Regions from separate parts of the Arthrobacter sp. B0316-1-20 genome, predicted to be linked through region 1. Evidence: riboswitches for the same ligand, from Rfam matches in the RefSeq annotation. Region 1 holds a riboswitch; the other holds the start of a gene.
What was found. Region 1 has a riboswitch for cyclic di-AMP ahead of AC5RW2_RS00500 (M23 family metallopeptidase). Riboswitches for the same ligand answer to the same signal wherever they lie in the genome.
Positions count from the first base shown of each region.

Region 2: linked by a shared signal. The riboswitch ahead of AC5RW2_RS13700 (C40 family peptidase) and the one ahead of AC5RW2_RS00500 (M23 family metallopeptidase) in region 1 are both predicted to bind cyclic di-AMP.

Region 1 is NZ_JBNHHC010000001.1:106,279-116,879, forward strand. It holds gene AC5RW2_RS00485 (thiamine pyrophosphate-binding protein) at 1-963, shown strand, start outside; gene AC5RW2_RS00490 (very short patch repair endonuclease) at 1,071-1,499, opposite strand; gene AC5RW2_RS00495 (aldo/keto reductase) at 1,648-2,592, shown strand; gene AC5RW2_RS00500 (M23 family metallopeptidase) at 2,673-3,608, opposite strand; cyclic di-AMP (ydaO/yuaA leader) riboswitch at 3,612-3,788, opposite strand; gene AC5RW2_RS00505 (GlcG/HbpS family heme-binding protein) at 4,529-4,930, opposite strand; gene fdhA (formaldehyde dehydrogenase, glutathione-independent) at 4,965-6,176, opposite strand; gene AC5RW2_RS00515 (FMN reductase) at 6,446-7,069, shown strand; gene AC5RW2_RS00520 (pyridoxamine 5'-phosphate oxidase family protein) at 7,169-7,594, opposite strand; gene AC5RW2_RS00525 (superoxide dismutase) at 7,740-8,369, opposite strand; gene AC5RW2_RS00530 (TM0106 family RecB-like putative nuclease) at 8,595-10,601, opposite strand, start outside.
Region 2 is NZ_JBNHHC010000007.1:135,401-146,001, reverse strand. It holds gene AC5RW2_RS13720 (aldehyde dehydrogenase family protein) at 1-1,422, opposite strand, end outside; gene AC5RW2_RS13715 (MBL fold metallo-hydrolase) at 1,703-2,779, shown strand; gene AC5RW2_RS13710 (MFS transporter) at 2,776-4,137, shown strand; gene AC5RW2_RS13705 (LysR substrate-binding domain-containing protein) at 4,256-5,188, opposite strand; cyclic di-AMP (ydaO/yuaA leader) riboswitch at 5,439-5,603, shown strand; gene AC5RW2_RS13700 (C40 family peptidase) at 5,607-6,485, shown strand; gene AC5RW2_RS13695 (MDR family MFS transporter) at 7,056-8,582, shown strand; gene AC5RW2_RS13690 (HNH endonuclease signature motif containing protein) at 8,831-10,601, shown strand, end outside.

The sequences.
Region 1 (10,601 bases):
GCGGAAAAGCTGCGTGCCCCGGTGGTCTGTTCGCCGGGCGGCAACGGCGCGTTCCCGTGGAACCACGAGCTCTCGCTGCAGTCCTGGGTCGAGGACCGGTACGTCACCGACCTCCTCGAAGATGCTGACGTCCTGTTGGTCGTGGGCTCGTCGCTCGGTGAAGTGACGAGCAACTATTTCACCATGGAACCGCGGGGCCGGATCATTCAGATCGACGCCGAGCCCCGCGTCCTGGAGTCCAACGGCCCGGCCCTGGGCATTCGCGCCGACGCCGGCCAGGCACTGCAGGCGCTGGACGCTGCGCTGTCCGACGATCCGGATAACGGACCCGACTGGCACGGCCAAACGCCCGAGCAGCTGGTCAAAGACACCCTGGCCAAGGTTCAGGCCCGCCTGGACAGCCAGGACCTGGCCAAGGAGCGGACCTTCATGGCGGACATCCGCGAGGCCGTGCCGGACGACATGCAAACCTTCTGGGACATGACCATCTCCGCGTACTGGGCCTGGAGCTGCTGGGACTCGCGCGACGGTGAATTCCACTCGGCGCAGGGCGCCGGCGGCCTGGGCTACGGTTTTCCCGGCGCCATCGGCGGCAGCGTCGGCCTGGCCAGCCAGGGAAAGCCCGCGCGCGTGCTGGCCGTCTCCGGCGACGGCTCGGCCATGTATTCGATCAGCGAGCTGGCCACCGTCCGACAGCATGACCTTCCGGTCACCTGGCTGATTGTGGACGACGGCGGCTACGGGATCCTGCGCGAATACATGGAAGGCGCGTTCGGACGGGCGACGGCAACGGAACTGGCGCGGCCGGACTTCGTGGCGCTGGCACAGGCCTTTGGTGTGCCGGCACGCCGGGTAGCGCCGGAGGATGTCGGCCCCGCACTCCGGGAGAGCTTTGCCGCCGAGGGACCGAACGTCGTCGTCGTCGAGACACTGCTGAAGATGTTCGCCCCCACGCACCTCTGACCCAACCCCGAAGGGGGTCCACCCATTGCCGCGTTCCCCTGGCCAACAGCCCCTCAACCCCGGGATTTTCCCCGCGGGCGGAGGGGCTGTTGGGCCTGTAATCCGGCTCAGGCGAGGAAAGCGACCAGCTTGTCCTCGAGCGCGGCCAGATCGCCGGTTCTCTTGAACTCGCACTCCCATACGGTGAGGACCTGCCAGCCGGCCGCCTGCAGCGCCGACCGTTGGGCTTCGTCGCGGGCAGCCGTACGCGTCCGTTTGGCTTCCCAGAAGCCGGCGTTGGACTTCGGCGCATGCCGGCCGACCCTGCAGTCATGGGCATGCCAAAAGCAGCCGTTGACGAAGATCACTTTCCGCCGTCCGGCGAAAACCAGATCCGGTTTGCCCGGCAGCTTCCCGCCGCCTGCGCTGCCATGCAGGCGGTAGCGGTATCCCTTGGCATGCAGCAGTTTCCGGACCAACAGCTCGGGTTTGGTGTTCTTGCCGCGGATTTTGGCCATGTTGGCGCTGCGCTGCTGCGGGGTCAGCGAGTCGGCCATAGCTAAAGTCTAGGGGAGCACGGTACTGCCCGGCGGGCCGCCGGCCGCCCGGCGGCGCCGTTACCGCGTCCGGGGAACGCGTCCGCCGCTGCTAGGTTAAACGTAAGCGGCATGCGAAGGCCGCGCCTTACCTTTGAAAGGACCTTCGATGCGCTTGATCGGCACTTCGGACATCAAGATCTTCCCGCTCGCTCTGGGCGGCAACACCTTCGGCTGGACCTCGGACGAGTCCGGTTCACAGCAGGTGCTGGATGCCTTCACCGAGGCCGGCGGCAACTTCATTGACACCGCGGACAGCTACTCCGCGTGGGTTCCGGGTAACCGCGGGGGCGAATCCGAGGAGATCATCGGCCGCTGGATGGCCGAACGGAAAAACCGCGAATCGGTCGTCATCGCTACGAAGGTGGGCGGTCATCCGGAACTCCAGGGACTGTCGGCGGTGAACGTGGCTGCTGCCGCCGAGGCTTCACTGCAGCGGCTGGGCACCGAATACATCGACCTGTACTACGCCCATTACGACGACGAGGGCACCCCGTTGATTGAGGCGGCCGCCGCGTTCGACGCCCTGGTGAGGGAGGGCAAGGTCCGCCAGATCGGTTTGTCCAACCTGTCTCCCGAGCGGATCGCCGAGTGGATGAACATCGCCCAGCAGAACGGTTTTGCGCTGCCGGTCGCGCTGCAGCCGCACTACAACCTGGTGGCCCGCAAAGACTACGAACAGGGCTATGCTCCGTTGGCCCGCGAACACAACCTCTCGGTGTTCCCGTACTACTCGCTGGCCGCCGGTTTCCTGTCCGGCAAGTACCACTCGACGGATGACGCCGACAGCAGCCCGCGCGGCGGCATGCTCCGTGATTACCTCACGATGGAGGGCTTCGCGGTCGTCGACGCGTTGGAGACCGTCGCCCAGTCGCGCGGCATCTCCCTCACGACAACCGCGCTCGCCTGGCTGCTGACCAAGCCCGGCATTACCGCTCCGCTGGCCAGCGCCCGGACGCCCGAACAGCTGCCGGAGCTGATGGCCGCCACGGACGTGGAGTTGACCGCCGACGAAGTTGCCGCCCTGGACCGGGCGTCGAGGCCCTTCGCCTGACCGGCCCTTAACGACGACGGCGATGCCGTGTGGGCATCGCCGTCGTCGGTGGCGGAAGCTCCGCCGTCGTCAAGGGTGGGTTAGAGCCAGCCGGCCGGATCCACCAGTTGACCGTCCTTGACAACCTCGAAGTGCAGGTGGCAGCCGGTGGAGTTGCCGGTGGTGCCCAGCTGGCCGATGGACTGGCCCTTGGCCACCTTCTGGCCCAGCGAAACGCCGATCGACTGCAGGTGGTTGTAGGTTGTCTTCAGGCCGCTGCCGTGCTGAACCACGATGCGGTTGCCGCCGCCGCCGACCTGCCAGCCGGCCTCGACGACCTTGCCGCCGTCGGCCGCGTGGACAGGGGTGCCGCACGCCATGGCGTAGTCAATGCCGGTGTGCAGCTCGCCTGCAGCACCGGTGATCGGGTTCTGGCGGTAGCCGAAGCCGGAGGTCTGGTTCATGTTCGGGATCGGAGCGGCCAGCTTGCCGGTGGCAAAGCCGACGGTCTTCGCCTTGGCTGCGGCGGCCTTCTTGGCTGCGGCCGTGGCCTTTGCCTTCTTCTCCGCTGCAGCCTTCTTGGCCGCAGCTTCGGCCTTCGCCTTCTTCTCGGCCTCGGCCTTCTTGGCGGCCGCCGCCTTTTCGTCGGCCTTCTTCTTTTCGGCGGCCTCGGCGGCAACCTGGGCTTCCTCCGGCGTAGCCTTGCTGGCTACCTTGGCCCGGTCAAAGCGGATTTCGGCCTCCTGGGCCGCCTGAATCTGCACGGGGCTTTGCTCGGAGGCGCGGTCGGAACCAACGTCGGTAGTGCCGCCGGCTTGGGCCACCGGGACCACTGCCGCGGCCAAGATGCCGGCGGCAACGGCAGCCAGGCCGGTCTTGCGGGCGAGGGAGTAGGCCGCCGGGGATGCTTCCCCTTCGCGGCGGGCAGGGGAGCCCTCGCTGGAACGGGTGATCTTCGCCAGGGCGGAACGCGAGATCTTGGACAGGGCATTCGTGGGGGTGTCGGAACGGCGACGACCGCGCACAGGGTTGTTCACAGGGTTTCCTCTCTTGCGCCTGCGAAGTTAGCTGTCGGATTCGAGCGAGAGTTCACTCGGTCCTGCCGGCAGTCGGATTTCAGAGTGCGACTGTGCCGGTGAGGACTTCACCCCGAGGTGCCCCCAAGCACCGTAAGTGGTTCCTCCGCCCCTGCCTTCGATGAAAAGCTCGATTCTTGCGGTCCGCTGGCAGGGTTAGACGGGCGGACCGGATGCCTACCTAGATAGATAGGAACAAATTCAAAATTACCGGAGCGACACGCGGCGTTACAAATTCGTTATCCGTGTTCCTTGTCACCAGAAGTTCCTCCGTTTAAGGTGATTCCTTTAATTGGGCGGAGTGTGCATCCGCCTGGGATTCGCGGCGCTGCTTGGCCGTTAGCGGAGCCCCGCGCCGGGGAGTGATCGGAGGTTGCACGCCGTTCCCGGGCCGTTAGTGGAGCCCCCGCGCCGGGGAGTGAGCGGAAGTTACACGCCGGGGAGTGTTCGGAGGTTACACGCCGTTCCCGGGCCGTTATCCGGGCCCCGCGCCGGGAGTGTTCGGAGGTTACACGCCGTTCCCCGGCCGTTATCGGACCCCCGCCCGGGAGTAACGCCTCCGCCGGGCAGCCTCCAGTTAGCATTGGCGGCCCGGCGCGCACCAAGCCTTCGCAGTGCTGCTCTCGGGGAAGTGCGCAGTGAATCGTGGCGGCGCAGACTGCGGACGCGGTGAAGGCCTGCCGTGATGAACGCAACAAGCAGGGGGCAGGCATCCGGATGTAGCCGCGTACCGGTCAGGCCGGCTGGCGCAGCAGGCCAAACCCGGCGAGCAGACGCCGAATCCCGGCCGGCGGCCCGGTCCCGACGATCAGGCGCTGACCCGGACCCGGGTCCGCGGCCCGGTGCCGATAATCAGGTGTTGACCGGCTCCGGAGCCAAAACTAGAGTGCCGCCGCTCCAGCCTCCGCCACCGACTGGTCCTGCTCTCCGGAGCCGCCGCTGACGCCGATCGAACCGACCACCTGGCCGTCGCGGGAGAGCGGGATGCCGCCGGCGAAGATCATGATGCGGCCGTGGTTGCTGGCATGGATGCCGTAGAACTGATTGCCCGGCTGCGAGTTGTCGCCCAGGTCCTTGGTCTGGATGTCGAACGCCCGCGAGGTGAAGGCCTTGTTGATCGAGATGTCGATGCTGCCCAGCCACGCCCCGTCCATCCGCACGTGCGAGACCAGGTTCCCGCCCGCATCGGCGACGGCGATGTTCATCGGCTGGCCGATGTCGGCGGCTTTGGCCTCGGCGGCGGCAATGACCCGGCGGGCGTCTTCCAAGGTGACGGTGTCCATGTTTGCTCCTAGGTTCAAGGCCCCGTCGCGGGGCCTAGCTGATGTAACCGTTGGGGTTGAGCACGTACTTTGTGGCGGCACCGGCGTCGAACTCCGCATAGCCCTTCGGCGCGTCCTCCAAGGGGATGGCCGTGGCGTTCACGGCCTTCGCTATCTGCACCCTGTCGTGCAGGATGGCCATCATCAGGCCGCGGTGGTACTTCATCACCGGGCACTGCCCCGTGGTGAAGGAGAGCGACTTGGCCCAGCCCGTGCCCAGCGAGAGCGAGAGCGAGCCCTTCTGCGCGGCCTCGTCGATTCCGCCCGGGTCGCCGGTGACGTACAGCCCCGGGATGCCCAGGGCCCCGCCGGCCGCAGTAACCTCCATCAGCGAGTTCAGCACGGTGGCTGGCGCCTCTTGGGCGTCCTTGCCGTGCCCGCGGGCCTCGAAACCCACCGCGTCCACGCCGCAATCCACCTCGGGGACGCCCAAAAGCTGTTCGATCTGGTCCCTGGGATGGCCCTGGGAGACGTCCACGGTCTCGCAGCCGAAGCTGCGCGCCTGGGCGAGGCGGCCCTCGTTCATGTCCCCGACAATCACGACGGCGGCGCCGAGCAACTGGGCACTGGCCGCAGCGGCCAGCCCCACGGGGCCGGCGCCGGCAATGTACACGGTGGAGCCAACCCCCACGCCGGCGGTGACGGCGCCGTGGAAGCCGGTGGGGAAGATATCGGAGAGCATGGTCAGGTCCATGATCTTCTCGAGCGCCTGGTCCTTGTCCGGGAACTTCAGCAGGTTCCAGTCGGCGTAGGGGACCAGCACGTACTCGGCCTGGCCGCCCACCCAGCCGCCCATGTCCACGTAGCCGTAGGCGCTGCCCGGGCGCTCGGGATTCACGTTCAGGCAGATGCCGGTCTTCCGCTCCTTGCAGTTCCGGCAGCGTCCGCACGCGATGTTGAAGGGGACGGAGACGATGTCGCCGACCTTGATGAATTCCACGTCGGAGCCGACGTCGACGACCTCGCCGGTGATTTCATGGCCCAGGACCAGGTTTTTCGGGGCAGTAGTACGGCCCCGGACCATGTGCTGGTCGGAGCCGCAGATGTTGGTGGCAACGGTGCGCAGGATGACTCCGTGCGATACCTGCCGGCCCACGTTGTCTGGGTGGACCCCCGGGCCATCCTTGAGGGTGAAACTTGGATAGTCGATGTCGATCACTTCGACCTTGCCGGGTTCCTTGTAAGCCACTGCTCGATTGCTGCTCATGGGGATTCCTCTGATGCGGAAGTCATGGATGGTGGGTGCCACGGTAGCCCTCTTGGATGGGGGCTGGCTAGGGTTGAGGCAGCCTTGGCCCTGCAGTCCAACACCTCTTGTGGCCGGTCGAAGGCGGCTCGTGTGCTTCTTGCGGGCCGACGCCCGCGGCGGAAGCGCGGCGCCCCGCCCTCCGCCGTCAGCTCGCCCCGGAATAATCTTCGCGGTGCCTTGGTTGACCCATCTAGATGCGATTGCATGAACAAACCAGGAGGGTCTCAGTGTCAGAGCGCAAGATCGTTGTTATATCCGCCGGACTCGGCGTTCCGTCCTCGAGTCGGATGCTGGCTGACCAATTGGCTGCCTCTGCCGTGGACCAGTTCCGCCTGAAGGGCGTCGAGGCCGAGGTCCGACTGGTGGAGCTGCGTGACTACGCCGTCGATATCGCCAACAACATGGTGACCGGCTACGCCGCGCCGAAGCTGGACGAAGTGCTCAAGGCAACCGTGGCAGCCGATGCGCTGATCGTGGTGACCCCGGTCTTCAGCGCCTCCTACAGCGGGCTGTTCAAGTCCTTCTTCGATGTGGTCGAGCCGCGCGCGCTCGCCGGCAAACCGGTGCTGATGGGCGCCACCGGTGGCAGCGCCCGCCACTCGCTGGCCCTGGACTACGCCGTCCGTCCGCTGTTCAGCTACCTCCGTGCCCGCACGGTACAAACCACGGTCTATGCCGCGCCGGAGGACTGGGGCGCCGGTGAGGCGGGAACCGGCGGACTGTCCGAGCGCTCGGACCGGGCGGCCGCCGAACTGGTCGACCTGGTGGAGGGCGCTCCGGTGACCGAGCGCGGCCGTGGCGGCGTCGAATCCAAAAGCTTCGAGGAGATCCTCGCCAGCGTCGGCCACTGAATGAGCGTCTACCGCTGAGCAAGACGAAGGCCCGGTCGGGAGTGGTCCAGCGATGCGCACCCGCGCAGCGTCACCACCCCGACCGGGCCTTTGCCGTGGCTAAAAACGTTCGGGTTGTTGACCCAGTTTGAAGTGGCGTCCGCTGATGCTGGCCGGCTTCACTTCCACATAGAAATCCTTGAGAGTCGGGATCCAGGTCTCGACCGGCAGCGCTTCGGCGGCCGCGATGTCCTCCTGGTCCTGCAGTACCCGGGCCGTGCCTTTGACGACAACGCTCCATGCTTCCTCGCTGCTGATGCCGTCGGCCTCGAACAAGACCTGGTCGTTGATCGTCAATTCGGCCAGCTTGGTGCCCGGCGCCGTGCGCAGGACGAGCCTGCCATCGCGCGCAACATAGTTGATGGGGAAAATATCGGTTTCCCCGGCGGCCGTGAGGACGAGGCGGCCATGCTTCGTCCTCTCCAGCAGCATCCACGATTGCTCGTCGGTGAGCTCAAGGACCGCGTCATCGTGTTCGAACATCATGCCTTCATCCTTCTGCATCGCTTCGGTGAAAGGAAGTCCTTGATACAAGCGGACATCTTAACGACGAGGCACCGCCGTTGGGCCGGTTGTCCGGCCCAGCGGCGGTGCCTGGGTCATCTCCGTGCCCGAGCACGGTTGGCCAGTGTTACTTGGCCGGGGTGATCAGCGCGGAAGCGCCGGTGCGGGCGGAGTCGAAGCGGGCTGCGACGTCGGCCCAGTTGACGATGTTCCAGAACGCCTTGACGTAGTCGGCCTTGACGTTGACGTAGTCGAGGTAGAAGGCGTGCTCCCACATGTCCAGCATCAGCAGCGGAATGGTGCCTACCGGGATGTTGCCCTGCTGGTCGTAGAGCTGCTCGATGACCAGGTTGCCGCCCAGGGGTTCGTAGGCCAGCACGGCCCAGCCCGAGCCCTGCAGGCTCAGCGCTGCGGCGCCGAAGTGGCCGCGGAACGCGTCGAAGGAACCGAAGTACTCATCGATGGCGGAGGCCAGTTCGCCGGTGGGCTTGTCGCCGCCTTCCGGGGAGAGGTTCTTCCAGAAGATCGAGTGGTTGGTGTGGCCGCCGAGGTGGAAGGCCAGGTCCTTGGACAGCTTCGGCACGTTGCCGAATTCGCCCTTGGAGCGGGCGTCGGACAGCTGCTCCAGCGCGGTGTTCGCGCCGGCCACGTAGGTGGCGTGGTGCTTGGAGTGGTGCAGCTCCATGATCCTCGCCGAGATGTGCGGCTCCAGGGCCGCGTAATCGTAGTCGAGCTGGGGCAGTTCGTACTTGCTCATGTTCTTCCTCTCGTCGGAATTACTGTGCGGAAACTACTCAGTGCACACTTCCAGCCGGCACGGACAACGGGTGGTTGGCCCGCCAAGCTGCCAATCCTCATTCAAACATGACCGAGGCTGGCACCGTAGCGAATTTCGCCACTGACGTAGCCGCGCATCCGCAGCCTGTCGGGCGGTTTGACCCCTGAGACGACATTCCACATCCAGAGAGCGGGCGCGGTGAGGTCAATTCGTGCAGTCGCAGAGCCCCGCGAACGCCCCCAGCTCCTCCAGCCCGGCGGGCCGTGCCGGCAGGTAGTCCGTGAGGGCGCGGGAACGCACGATAACCGCCCGCCACTGCCCGCGCGAGACAGCCACGTTGTTCCGGTTTCGGTTAAGCACGAATTCCATGCCGCGCGGCGCCTCGGCCGCGGCGGACACCGCGGTGGAAACGATCACGACCGGCGCTTCCTGGCCCTGGAACTTGTCCACCGTGCCCACCCGGACCTCCGCCAGCCCGGCGCCGTCCAGCACGGAACGGATCAGCTGGACCTGGGCGTTATAGGGTGCCACCACGAGGATGTCCGTTCCGGCCAGGGGGCGCGGCCGGGCCGTGCCGTCCGCGTGCCAGGGCAGGCCCAGATGCCGGCGGACCTGGGCCAGTACCTCGGCGGCTTCTTCGGGCGACGACGTCGCGTTGCCGTGGTGGTTCACGTACACGCATTCCACCCCGGGCGGAGCTCCTTCCAGCCGTCGCAGCGCGGCGGCCGGCGCCGACTTGAGCCGCCCCTCGTAGGCTAGGACGGAGACGGCCCGGCACAGGTCCGGGTGCATGCGCCAGCTCAGGGCGAGGAAATAGCCCAGCTCCGGCGGCAGCGTGGCATGGCCGTCAGAGAGCCACCCGAGTGCCGACTCGTCGACCGGTTCCGGATGCGTTCCCTGGGTCACCTGGGGCAGCTGCTGCGGATCACCCAGCAGCAGCAGGCGCCTGGCGGCCCGGGAGACGGCCAGCGTGTTGGCCAGCGAGAACTGGCCGGCTTCGTCGATGACCAGCAGATCCAGCGACTTCGGCGGGACAGCAGACCCCGTCATGGTCCACGCCGTGCCGCCAATCAACGCGCCCCCGGGGGAGGCGAGCAACCGGGCCACATCGTCCGTACTCCGGTTGGGCCACGGCAGGTCGTGGTCGCCGTTGGGTTTTTTGGCAACGACTTCCGGCGGCACGCCGGCCTTCTCGATGGCGGCGCGCAGCATGTTGTCGACCACGGCATGCGACTGGCCGACGACACCGACCTTCCAGCCCCGGGCCACCAATCGGGCGACGGCGTGCGAGCCGACGTAGGTCTTGCCGGTGCCCGGCGGTCCCTGGACCGCCAGGTAGGAATCGTCCAGGTCGGCGACGGCGGCGGTGATGGCGTCCACGTAGCCGTCCGGGTGGTCCTGGACCTCGGGCAGCCGCGCCAGCGTTGCCAGCCGCGGCGGGCGACGGCGCAGCAGGTCCAGCGCCGGTTCGGCCGGGAAGCCGGGCAATGTGCCGGCAACCGCAGCGGCGAGGTCTGCGAGGGCCTGCCGGATGGAGGTGGTGGGCAGCGGCTGGTCGGGTGTGAGCGCCACCGGCGGCTCGTTGTACTCGTCGGCACCGCGGGGCAGCCGCTCCTTCACCAGGAGCGTGTCCTTCCCACCGTCCGCACCCAGTTCCAGCACTTCCGCGCCGAAACAAAACGCGCGGTGATTGACGCCGTCGTTCTGGTCGCAGAGGAACTCCGGGAAGGGCTGGTCGTAGAGCCGGCAGAGCAGGCTGCCTTCCTTGATGGTGGATCCGGGTGCCAGCCTGCCGGTGAGCCGCAGCACGCGGACCGGGTTGCTACGCGACGTCGGCTTTTCCCACCCGGAAACCACGCGCGCGGAATCCACGGTGAAGACGTCGCGGGTATCCGCCCAGTCCTCCAGCGGGGCGTCGAGCCGGTCGAAATGCGCCCACCAGTACTGCTTCGCTTCCCGCCGGTGGTAGCCGACCGAGGCCGCGACCATGGCGACGGCCTGTTCATCGGCGGACAGCGTTTCGCTTCGGCGGGCGGCCCTGTCGGCGGCAGCCTCGACGTAGTCGTGCAGCCGCCGCTCCTCGGGCGGCAGCGGCTCGTCGTCGGCGGCCAACGTCCCGCTCGCGGCAGAGGCAGCCGCCGCCGCGGGGGCGGCCGTACGCCCCGGCACGACTCGGCGCTCGGCCGCCAACCGCAGGAGCCAATTGCGCAG
Region 2 (10,601 bases), on a different contig from region 1:
CCAGCGCTCCTCGGTAAACGAATTGATGCCGGCCTGGCCGCCGAATTTGCCGTAGCCCGACTCCTGGATCCCGCCGAACGGGGCCATCGGCTCGTCCTGCACCGGCTGGTCGTTAACGTGGCTAATTCCGGTCTTGAGCCGCTGCGCCACCTCAAAGCCCTCGGCCAGGTTCTCGGTGATCACGCCGGAGGTCAGCCCGTAATTCGTGTCGTTGGCCAGCTTTACCGCCTGCTCCGGGCCGTCCACCTCCATCACCGTGGTGGCTGAACCGAAGATCTCCTCATCGTAGATCCGCATCTCCTCAGTGATGCCGGACAGCACCGTCGCCGGCACCACCGCTTGGCCTGCCTTCTCCCCACCGGCCAGCACCTGCGCACCCTTGGAAACTGCGTCGTCGATCAGGGCGTACTGCCGGTCCGCCGAGCTCTGGTTGACCTGCGGTCCAATGACCGTGGCCTGATTCATCGGGTCGCCGGTGGGCAGCTTTGCCACCTTTTCCGCAAAGCGGCTGGAGAACTCATCGGAGATGCTGCGGTCCACGATCACCCGGTCGATGGACATGCAGATCTGTCCGGCGTTCATGAACGCGCCGAAAGCCGCTGCTTGGACGGCGTAATCGATGTCTGCGTCTTTCAGCACCACCAGCGAGTTCTTGCCGCCGAGCTCGAGCACCGCCGGCTTCAGGTTCTGCGCCGCCAGCGTGCCGATGATCCGTCCGACTTTGGTGGAACCGGTGAAATTTACGTTCCGCACGCGCGGGTCGGAGATCAAGGTACTGACGACGTCGTTCGCGTCCGCGCGGTCGTTCGTGATCACGTTGAGCACTCCCGGCGGCAGGCCGGCATCCAGCATGGCGTCCGCGAGGAACAGGCCGCAGGCCAGCGGTGCGTCCTCGCTGGGCTTGAGCACCACCGTATTACCCACGGCCAGCGGGATGGCCATGGCGCGGATACCCAGAATGAACGGAGCGTTCCAGGGCGAGAGCGCCGCCACCACACCATAGGGCTGGCGGACCGAGAGCGAGAACTTGCCCGGCAGATCGGTGGCGAGCACATCACCTCGCGGAGCAGTGGTGGCCGCCGCGGCGGAGCGTAGGATGTTGGCGGCCAGCTGGATGTTGAAGCCGGCCCAGACCGCCACTCCACCGACTTCTCCGGCCATCAGCTCGATGCCCTGCTGCATCCGCTCCTCCAGCAGATCGGCAGCCTTCAGGAAGATCTTCGCCCGCTGGGTAGGAGGGGTGGCGGCCCAGGAGTCAAAGGCCGACGACGCCGCGTCGACGGCTCGCGTGACATCCTCCGGACCAGCGGCGGCGACGGTGGCGTAAGTGTCGCCCGTATAGGGGCTGATGTCCTCGGTTGTCTTGCCGGAAACCGCCGGGACGTGCTCGCCATTGATAATCAGATCGCGGGTGATGGGCATGGCGCTTCATTCCTCTCCGAAGTGGCTGGGCCACGCCGCCGGCCGCAAGCCGAAGCGCCGGTCGTTCTCGCGGCCCGGTTAAGCCGGAGCCTACTCCCGCCGTCGGGCTCGGACAATGGGGCAGGACGGGCGAGCGTCCTGTCCGGGACGGCGCAAGTCATAAGTAAAACCGTTGAAGTTAGCCGGTTATTACCGTTTTACGAAAGTCTTTGTGAGCCGCATCATGGAGTTCAGGTTCCGCCGGCACCACGGGCGGACAGATCTTTAGGAGCTCGACCCGATGACCCTTTCCCTCAAACCGCACGTCGTCACGCTGGGCACAGCCGGCGGCCCTCGCTGGTGGACCGGTGAGAACGCAGGCCGCCGCACCGGCATCTCCACTGCCGTCGTCGTCGGCGATGCCGTCTACCTGGTGGATGCCGGCAACGGAGTGGGACGCCAACTGATGAAAGCCGGCCTCCAGGTTTCGTCACTGCGCGGAATTTTCCTGACCCACCTGCACTCCGACCACACGATCGATCTGGCCGGGCTCGCGATCTTCGGACTATTCACCCTCACGCCGGGACAGCGCAGCATCCGCATTCTAGGTCCGGGTGACCGGGGCGAACTGCCGCCTCCCTCCCCCCGCGCGGCGGTGCCGCCGTCGCCGGTCTTCCCGGAACTGCCTACACCGGGTACCCGGGACATGTTCCACCACCTAATGCAGGCCTACGCCACCGACCTCAACGACCGGGTCATCGACGCCCTGCGCCCCTCGCCGCTGGACTATTTCGTGGCCGAAGACATCGTCGTCCCCGACACCATCGGCTACCACCCGAACCAGAACCCGACGCCGGCCGGCATGGAGCCGTTCGAGATCTACCGCGATGAACTGGTCACAGTGACGGCCACTTTGGTGGAGCATCCGCCCGTCGCGCCCGCCTTCGCCTTCCGCTTCGATACGGCCGAAGGGTCGGTCACCATTTCCGGCGACACTGCACCCTGCCAGAATATGGTGCGGCTCGCCCGCGGCACCGATCTGCTGCTGCACGAAGCCATCGACTTCGATTGGGTCCAGCGCGCGTATGGCAGCATCGACACCGAGGAAGCCCGGGCTTCGATCGACCACCACCGCAGGTCCCACACCTCGCCTCAGGACGCGATCGCGATCGCACAGCAGGCCGGGGCACGAACCCTGGCGTTGCACCACCTCGTGCCGGGAACCACGCCGGACGCGGTATGGCAGGCGCACGGCCAGAACTTCAACGGCACATTCCTGATCCCCGATGATCTGGACGTGATCTCTTTCTCTTCCACCGACCCGGGGCCGACTGGAGTCGGCGGAACCGATGACCATGAAATGGCGGCTGCACAATGAGCAATGACACGACAACGGCGTCGACACCGGCCAAGCACGGCAAACCTGCGGACGACCTGAAGATCCCCAGCCTCAACACGCCGGAAATGCGGCGTATCCTGGCGTCCAGCTTCTTGGGCAGCGCCATCGAGTTCTACGACTTCATCCTCTATGCCACCGCGGCGGCGCTGGTTTTCAACACGGTTTTCTTCGTGAACTTGGACCCCGCCGTGGGTATATTCGCCTCCTTCGCCACGCTGGCCGTCGGCTATCTTGCCCGCCCGCTCGGCGGCATCATCTTCGGCCACTTTGGTGACCGGCTCGGCCGCAAGGGCGTGCTGATCACCTCCATGATGCTGATGGGCGTGGCCACCACGCTGATCGGGCTGCTACCCACCACGGCCCAGATCGGCATGGCCGCTCCGCTGGCGCTGATCGTCCTGCGCATCATCCAAGGCTTGGCCGTGGGCGGCGAATGGGGCGGTGCCATGCTGATGGCCTTGGAACACGCGCCGAAGGAGCGCCGCGGGTTCGCGGCCAGTTTCGCCAACATGGGCGGCCCCGCCGGCGCAGTGTTGGCCACACTCGCGGTTTCGGCCGTGTCCGTGCTGCCGGATGAACAGTTCCTGGCCTGGGGCTGGCGGCTGCCGTTCGTGATCAGCATCGTCTTGGTGGGCATCGGCCTGGTTGTTCGGCTCAAAGTAGCCGAGTCTCCGCTGTTCCTGGCGTTGGAGAATAAGGCCGACGAGAAGAAGATCCCGATTCTCGAAGTGCTGACGAAATACCCGAAGAATGTCGTCATGGGCACGCTGGTGGGCATGAGTTCCTACACCGTGCAGGGCCTGATGACCGTGTGGGCCATCTCCTACGTGGTGGACGAAGTCGGCTTGGACCGCACCGCCGTGCTGAACGTCAAAGCGATCGGCGCGGCATTAACCGTCGTTGCCATTTGGTTCGCCGCCCGGCACAGCGACAAGCTCGGCCGCCGTCCGGTGATGCTCATCGGCATCGCCGCCGGCGCGGTACTGGCCTTCCCCATCATGTGGATGCTGGAACTCGGAACGCTGTGGCTCTTTGCCATCGGCCTGTTCCTGGCCAACGGCGTCATCCAGGGCACCATCTTCGGCCCGTTCGGTGCATTCACCGCCGAACTCTTCCCGACCCGGGTGCGCTACACCGGCGCTTCGCTGGTGTACCAGCTCTCCTCCACGCTGGGCGCAGGGTTCACCCCGATGATCGCAAGCGGCCTCGTGCTGGCGGCCGGCGGTGAACTGTGGATGGTCGCTGCGGTCTGGGCCGGCGCGTTCGTGCTGGCCGGGCTTTGCATCCTGGGCATCAAGGAGGGTAAGAACCAGGACCTCACTGCGGAGAACATGTAGTCTCTGCTCGCTAGGCCTGAACGTTACGGCGGCCGTTGCCCGAGGCAGCGGCTGCCGTCACGGTTAAGCCGTGCCGTGCCGTCGTGCGTTTGTCGGCTGGGCGCCGCGTTAAGCCGCGTCACGCCGTCGTGCGCTCGCCGGATCCGCTCGCAGCCGCGCCGCCAACCTCCGCACAGAAGTCGAGAAAGGCCCTCAGCCTGAGGCTTGGCTTGGTGCCGCTGGCGTAGGCCACGCAGACGTCGCTGTGCCCGACCGGCCCGTCGATCTCCACAGTGGCCAGCGGAAGACCGTCGTAGCTGTGGTTAGCCGGCGGCCGCTGCACCAGCACGGTGTAGCCGAGGCCGCGGGCCACCATGCCCCGCACAGCTTCAAAACTCGAAGAACGCCAAGCGATTTTCGGGTCCAGTCCGGACAACCGCAGGTTGACCAATTGGTTGTCCCGCACGGTCGGGATGTCCAGCGAGACGAAGTCCTCTTCGGCCAGTTCGGCAAGCCGGACGCTTTTTCGGGAAGCCAGCGGGTGGTCGGCCGCCAGCAGAACATAGGGCCGGCCTTCCTTGACCGTTCGCGCCTGCACGCCGGGCAGCAAGTGCCGCGTATGGGTAATCACCGCATCCAGGTAGCCCTCCTGCATCCGGTGCTGCAGCTCGGCGGCTTCCCCTTCCTCCATGGTCACAGTGAGCCGCTGATGGGGCTTGATGAACCGTTCGCTGATCACCGGGACCCAGAAGGCGGAGAGGGTGCTGTAGCAGCCAATGGCCAGCGGACCGACCAGTCCCTGCTGGCGCTCGATGATGCTGTTATGCACGTCATCGGCGTGCCGGACCAGGCTCCGGACGTCTCGCAGGAACTGTTGGCCGACACCTGTCAGAGCCACTCCGCGGGACCGGTGCCGTACCATCAGCTGCGCGCCCACGATCCGTTCCAGATCCGTCAGCGACTGAGACATTGCCGCTTGTGAGATGTGGCTGGCGGCTGCGGCGGCGGAGATCGATCCGTGATCGGCGACTGCCACAAAGTACTGCAGTTGCTTGAGAGTGAAGTTGACCACCAAGTCACCGTACAAGTAATGCGATGTGGATGGATTTCTGGGCGGATTGTGCCGGTGGATGTAGCGGCCATACCCCGTGGTATCGCCCGCGTCGGATGTCTGTTCTTCCCGACGAGGCCCCGCTCTCAGGTTATCCACAGGTAAATCTCAGGGCTTGGACAGTTATCGAACCGTTATGTAACGTAATTGCAACGACGGCGAACATCCGCCGCCGTCCTCGGAAGGTATTGCTGAGCTCTGCCAACCTTCCCGAGTTCGTTCGCTAGACATCTGGCAGAGGCGGGGGACCCACTTTTCCGGGCCCCTTTGGGGCCCTTGGGGTTAAGTCGCGTGGAGTGCATGCCGCACTACCGCACGACCGGGTGACTCCCATCCGAATCCGACAGCTCACCTCGTAAGCATTGGGAGAGGTTACTTCTTGCTGCTCAAAAACAACCGTGCACGCCACCGCGCCACCCCCGTCCGCAACACCACTGTGGCCGGCCTGACCAACGCTGTTTCATCCCACGCCGGCACCGTCGGCCGCAGCGCCGCCGTTGTCACGGCTGCCGGCGGTCTGATGCTGGGCGTCGGCCTGCCAGCCAACGCTGCCTCCGATGTCATCGTCCCGACCTACGGTGCAGCCGATGTTGCGGACGCCGTTGCCGCCCCGGCCAACGCCAGCACCGAAGCTGCTTCCGACGCCGCCACCCACACCGTGGTCGCTGGCGATACCGTAGGCACGATCGCCGCCCAGTACGGCAAGAACGTGCAGGACGTACTGGCCGCCAACGGGCTGAACGCTTACACGATCATCTACCCGGGCGACCAGATCGCGCTGACCGGTTCCGCGCAGGGCACCCAGTCCGGCGGCGGCCAGGCTGCCCAGGGCACCAGCGTGGCAACCGTAGCCACCCAGGCTGCACCGGCAGACACCGCCACCGTTTCGCTGGCCAGCACCGACATCAAGCCCGCTTCCACCGGCGGCAACCAGAGCATCGTGGACATCGCCATGCAGGGCGTGGGCACCCCCTACGTCTGGGGCGGCACCTCCACCTCCGGCTGGGATTGCTCCGGCTTCACCCAGTGGGTTTACGCCCAGGTAGGCGTCGACCTGCCCCGCACCAGCCAGACTCAGGGCAGCGCCCTGACGCCGACCAGCAACCCGAAGGCCGGCGACCTGGTCGTGCAAAACGGCGGCGCCCACATCGGCATCTACCTCGGCGGCGGCAAGATGATCAGCGCGCTCAACCCGAGCCAGGGCACCCTGGTTCACGACGTGAGCGCCATGCCGGTCACCGGCTACTACACCATCTAGTAGCCCCACAGTTTCCTGGGCCGGTCATTCCCCCCAACGGCCGGCCCAGGACCACAGGGAGCCCCGTCGGCATGCGCCGACGGGGCCTCTCCTCTTTAAGCACGGGCATCTCCTCCTTAACTGCAGGATTTCTCCTCTTAACTGGCAGGCTCCTCCTCAAGGGGACCCGTGCCTCTTCCCGGCGAAACTTCTCCTCTTTAACACGGCTCTTTAACACGGGGCCCCTTATACAACGGGGCGTTGCCTCCGTAACGCGTAATCGCTGCCTTAACCGGCGAAGCTTCTCCCTTTGGGGCGAAGCTTTGCCTCTTTAACCGGGCTTTGCGGTCCGCAGTCCGTCTCTGGCCCAAGGCTTGGCATCGGGAACTGCAGCGCACTCCCCCGCCCCATTCCGAGGCGACCCTGCCCCGTCGGGCGAGCACCGGCGTCGTTATTTGCCAGACCGTGAGGGGTAGCGGGAATAGGAGCTGATGGCCGAGGGTTAGACTACTATTCCGCCGTTTTCGCCGGCGTTCTTGGCCCTTCGGAGGCCGACCACAACAGCACGCACTCCCACCCGAGGATTCTCCCGTGAGTAATGAACCGTCGACGAATAGTGACTCGGCGCGGCCCGGGCAGGCCCAAGGCAGCGGTTTGACGGCAGATGAATCGCGCCGCAACCGCAGGGTGATCGGCATCCTGCTGGTTTCCGCTTTTGTGGTGATCCTGAACGAAACCATCATGTCCGTGGCCTTGACCGACCTGATGGAAGACCTGCACATCAGCGCCCGCGCGGCCCAATGGCTGACCACCGCGTTCATGCTGACCATGGCGGTGGTCATCCCGGTGACCGGCTTCCTACTGCAGCGTTTCACCACGCGCCAGGTTTTCACGGCGGCCATGCTGCTGTTCTCGTCGGGCACGCTGCTGGCCGCGCTGGCGCCGGGGTTCGAGGTGCTGCTGGTGGCGCGCGTGGTGCAGGCGTCGGGTACGGCGATCATGATGCCGCTGCTGATGACCACGCTGATGAACCTGGTGCCGGCGGAGGACCGCGGGAAAACCATGGGCAACGTCTCGATTGTGATTTCGGTGGCACCGGCGATCGGCCCGACCATCTCCGGCCTCATCCTCCATGCGCTGTCCTGGCGCTGGATGTTCTGGTTGGTGCTGCCGATCGCTCTGACCATGCTGCTGGTCGGCAACCGGAAGATCCAGAACGTCAGCGAGCCCAGGCAGGTTCCGCTGGACGTGCCGTCCGTGGTGCTCTCCGCCATTGGCTTCGGCGGGCTGATTTACGGCCTCAGCCAGGTGGGTTCCGGACATGGAACAACGACGGCGGAGCCCACCTCGGGTGGCGCGATGTGGGTCGCGTTTGCGGCCGGCGGGGTGGCACTGCTGGTGTTCCTGCTGCGCCAGGTGCGGCTGCAGCGCTCGGACAAGGCGCTGCTGGACCTGCGTCCTTTCCGTGTCGTCAACTTCTCCATGTCCGTGGGGCTGATGGCCGTGAGCATGGCGGCACTGTTCGGCACCATCATTTTGCTCCCTATATATATGCAGCAGGTTTTGGGGCTGGAACCGCTGAAGATCGGCCTGATGCTGCTGCCGGGCGGGTTGCTGATGGGCCTGCTGGCACCGGCCGTCGGCCGACTGTACGACAAGTTCGGACCGACGGTGCTTTTGGTGCCGGGAACAGTACTGGTCAGCGCCGTGCTCTGGTACCTGTCCACGGTCACCGAGAACACGGCGCCGATGACTCTGCTGGCCGCGCACCTCGTACTCAGCCTGGGTCTGGCGCTGCTTTTCACGCCGTTGTTCACAGCCGGCCTGGGCTCGGTGCGGCGGCCACTATACTCGCATGGAAGCGCGATCATCGGCACCGTGCAGCAGGTGGCCGGTGCGGCCGGCACCGCCATGTTCGTCACCGTGATGTCCATGCAGACCGCTGCGCTTGCCGCCGGCGGCGCGGAAACGACGACGGCGGTGGCGGGGGGCGTGCGTGCTGCCTTCCTGGCGGGAGCGATCATCTCCGTGGTGGCCGTGGCCGCCGCGTTCTTCATCCGGAAGCCGGTGGAAGAACCGGCCGAGGTTGCCCGGAAAGGTGCGCCGGTCGCGCATTGAGCCTGGTGGGCTGCGCCCGCCGCAGCAACATGGTGCGGCGGTTGCTCACCTGCACCGTTGTGGGGCGGCGCCACGAAACGGTGCTCCACGCTTGCAAGGCACCCGTTTTGGTCACCCATCGCCGGCACTCGACTCCACAGGTTCCCGTTGCGGGCACTCCGCCTCCACAAGTACCCATGGCGGCCACCTTATCCACCTTTGAGTGCTGGGTTCTGCTCGCCTGTACGCGCGCTGCATAGGCTGGATTTATGGCGATTGAGGCGCTGGACGAGGCTCCGGGAGCAGAGCAGGATGAGTCCGCTCTGCTGGACCGGTTGCGCGCCGAAATCACTGGGTTGAACGGCCGGCTGCGGAACGGCGGGCTGACCCGCAGCACAAAATCCGTAGCCCGGACGGCAGAACAGGTTGAAGAGCTGGCCAATACCGTTTCCCAAACCCAGCTCATCCTGGCCCGCATCATCAAAGCGCAGAACATCGCTGCCGTCGGAGAGACGGACACACCACACGACCCCGACGAGCCGAATCGTCGCAAGCACGGCGCGTACAAGACGAACGAGGATTATCTCCGGGCGAAGCTGGGCATTGCCCGGCAGGAAGCGGCGCGCCGGTTCCAACTAGCGGAGGCCACCGAAGCCAAGCCGGCGCCCGAGGGCACGCCCGTTCCCCCGCCGCGGTTGCCGGTGCTCGCCCGCGCGTTGGACGAGGGGATGGTTTCCGGCCAAGCCGCCGGCTTGATCCGCAAGGCCATCGACGGCCTGCGCCGCACCGCCGATCCGGAGCAGCTCCGCAAGATGGAAGAGGCACTGGTCAAGCATGCCTCCGATTACGACGTCGACTCGCTGCGGCTCCTGATTCGGCAGTGGGAGGGCGGACTCAACCCCGGCGGCGCCGATCCCGGTCCGGCCGACCTGAAATCACGGCAGGGCTTGTTTTACCGGGGCCGGCGCAACGGCCTTCACTGCTACGAGATCAACGCCACCGATGAGCAAAACGAGGTCCTGGCCACGGTCTACAACTCGGCCACCAACCCTCGATTGCGGGAAGGCACCGCCACGGCCGAGACGGTAGGATACGACGCCGCCGACGCGGTCAGCGCGCTCAATGACGACGACGCGGCCGACTTCATCGACAACAGCGAGACAGCCCCGGCAGCCGAGGAATCCGTCCCGATGGCCGGTCCCACTGACGCCTGCGGCACTGCGGACCAGGGTCACGGACACGATACGGGTCCTGATGCTTCAACCGATTCCGTGCCAACAGATGGGCGCACCCGGCAGCAGAAGCAACTGGACGGGCTTATCGGTGCCTGCAAGGTCGCGCTGACCACGGATCTGTTGCCGGCAGCAAGCGGACGACGTCCCCAGTTGCTGGCCACCATCGACTACAAGGACCTGGCCTCTGAGCTCGGCCGCCCGGGAGCCAGTACTTTCTCCGGACCGCTGAGCGCGAAGACCATCCGCCGGATAGCCTGCGATGCGGACATCATCCCGGTGGTCCTTGCCGGTATGGGCGTGATTCTGGACGTCGGCCAGTCGCAGCGGCTGTTTCCGAAGTACATGCGGCTGGCAATCATCGCCAGGGACGGCGGCTGTGCCTTCCCCGGCTGCACCGCCCCTTCGCCCTGGACGGAGGTGCACCACATCCGGTGGTTTGAAAAGGGCGGCCCAACATCCACCGACAACGGCGTGATGCTCTGCAGTCACCACCATCACCTCATCCACGAAGGAGACTGGCGGATCGAGGTCATCAACGGCGTCGCCTGGTTCTTCCCGCCGCCCGACGTGGATCCGGCGCAAAAACCAGTACGCAATCACGTCTGGCTCAAGGACGCCCAGCTGCCCGAACGACCTCCCGAGCCGGCCCTGCTGGGCACCAACTCCGGGCAGTCCGCGCACCCACCTCGGGGAGACTTGGGTAAACCTGACGCGGGCGCTCTAGGAACACCCGTTGACCACACGGATCCACCGGGACGGGCGGTGCAAGCAGAACTTGATATTGGCTTGGACTCCGTCGCAGAAG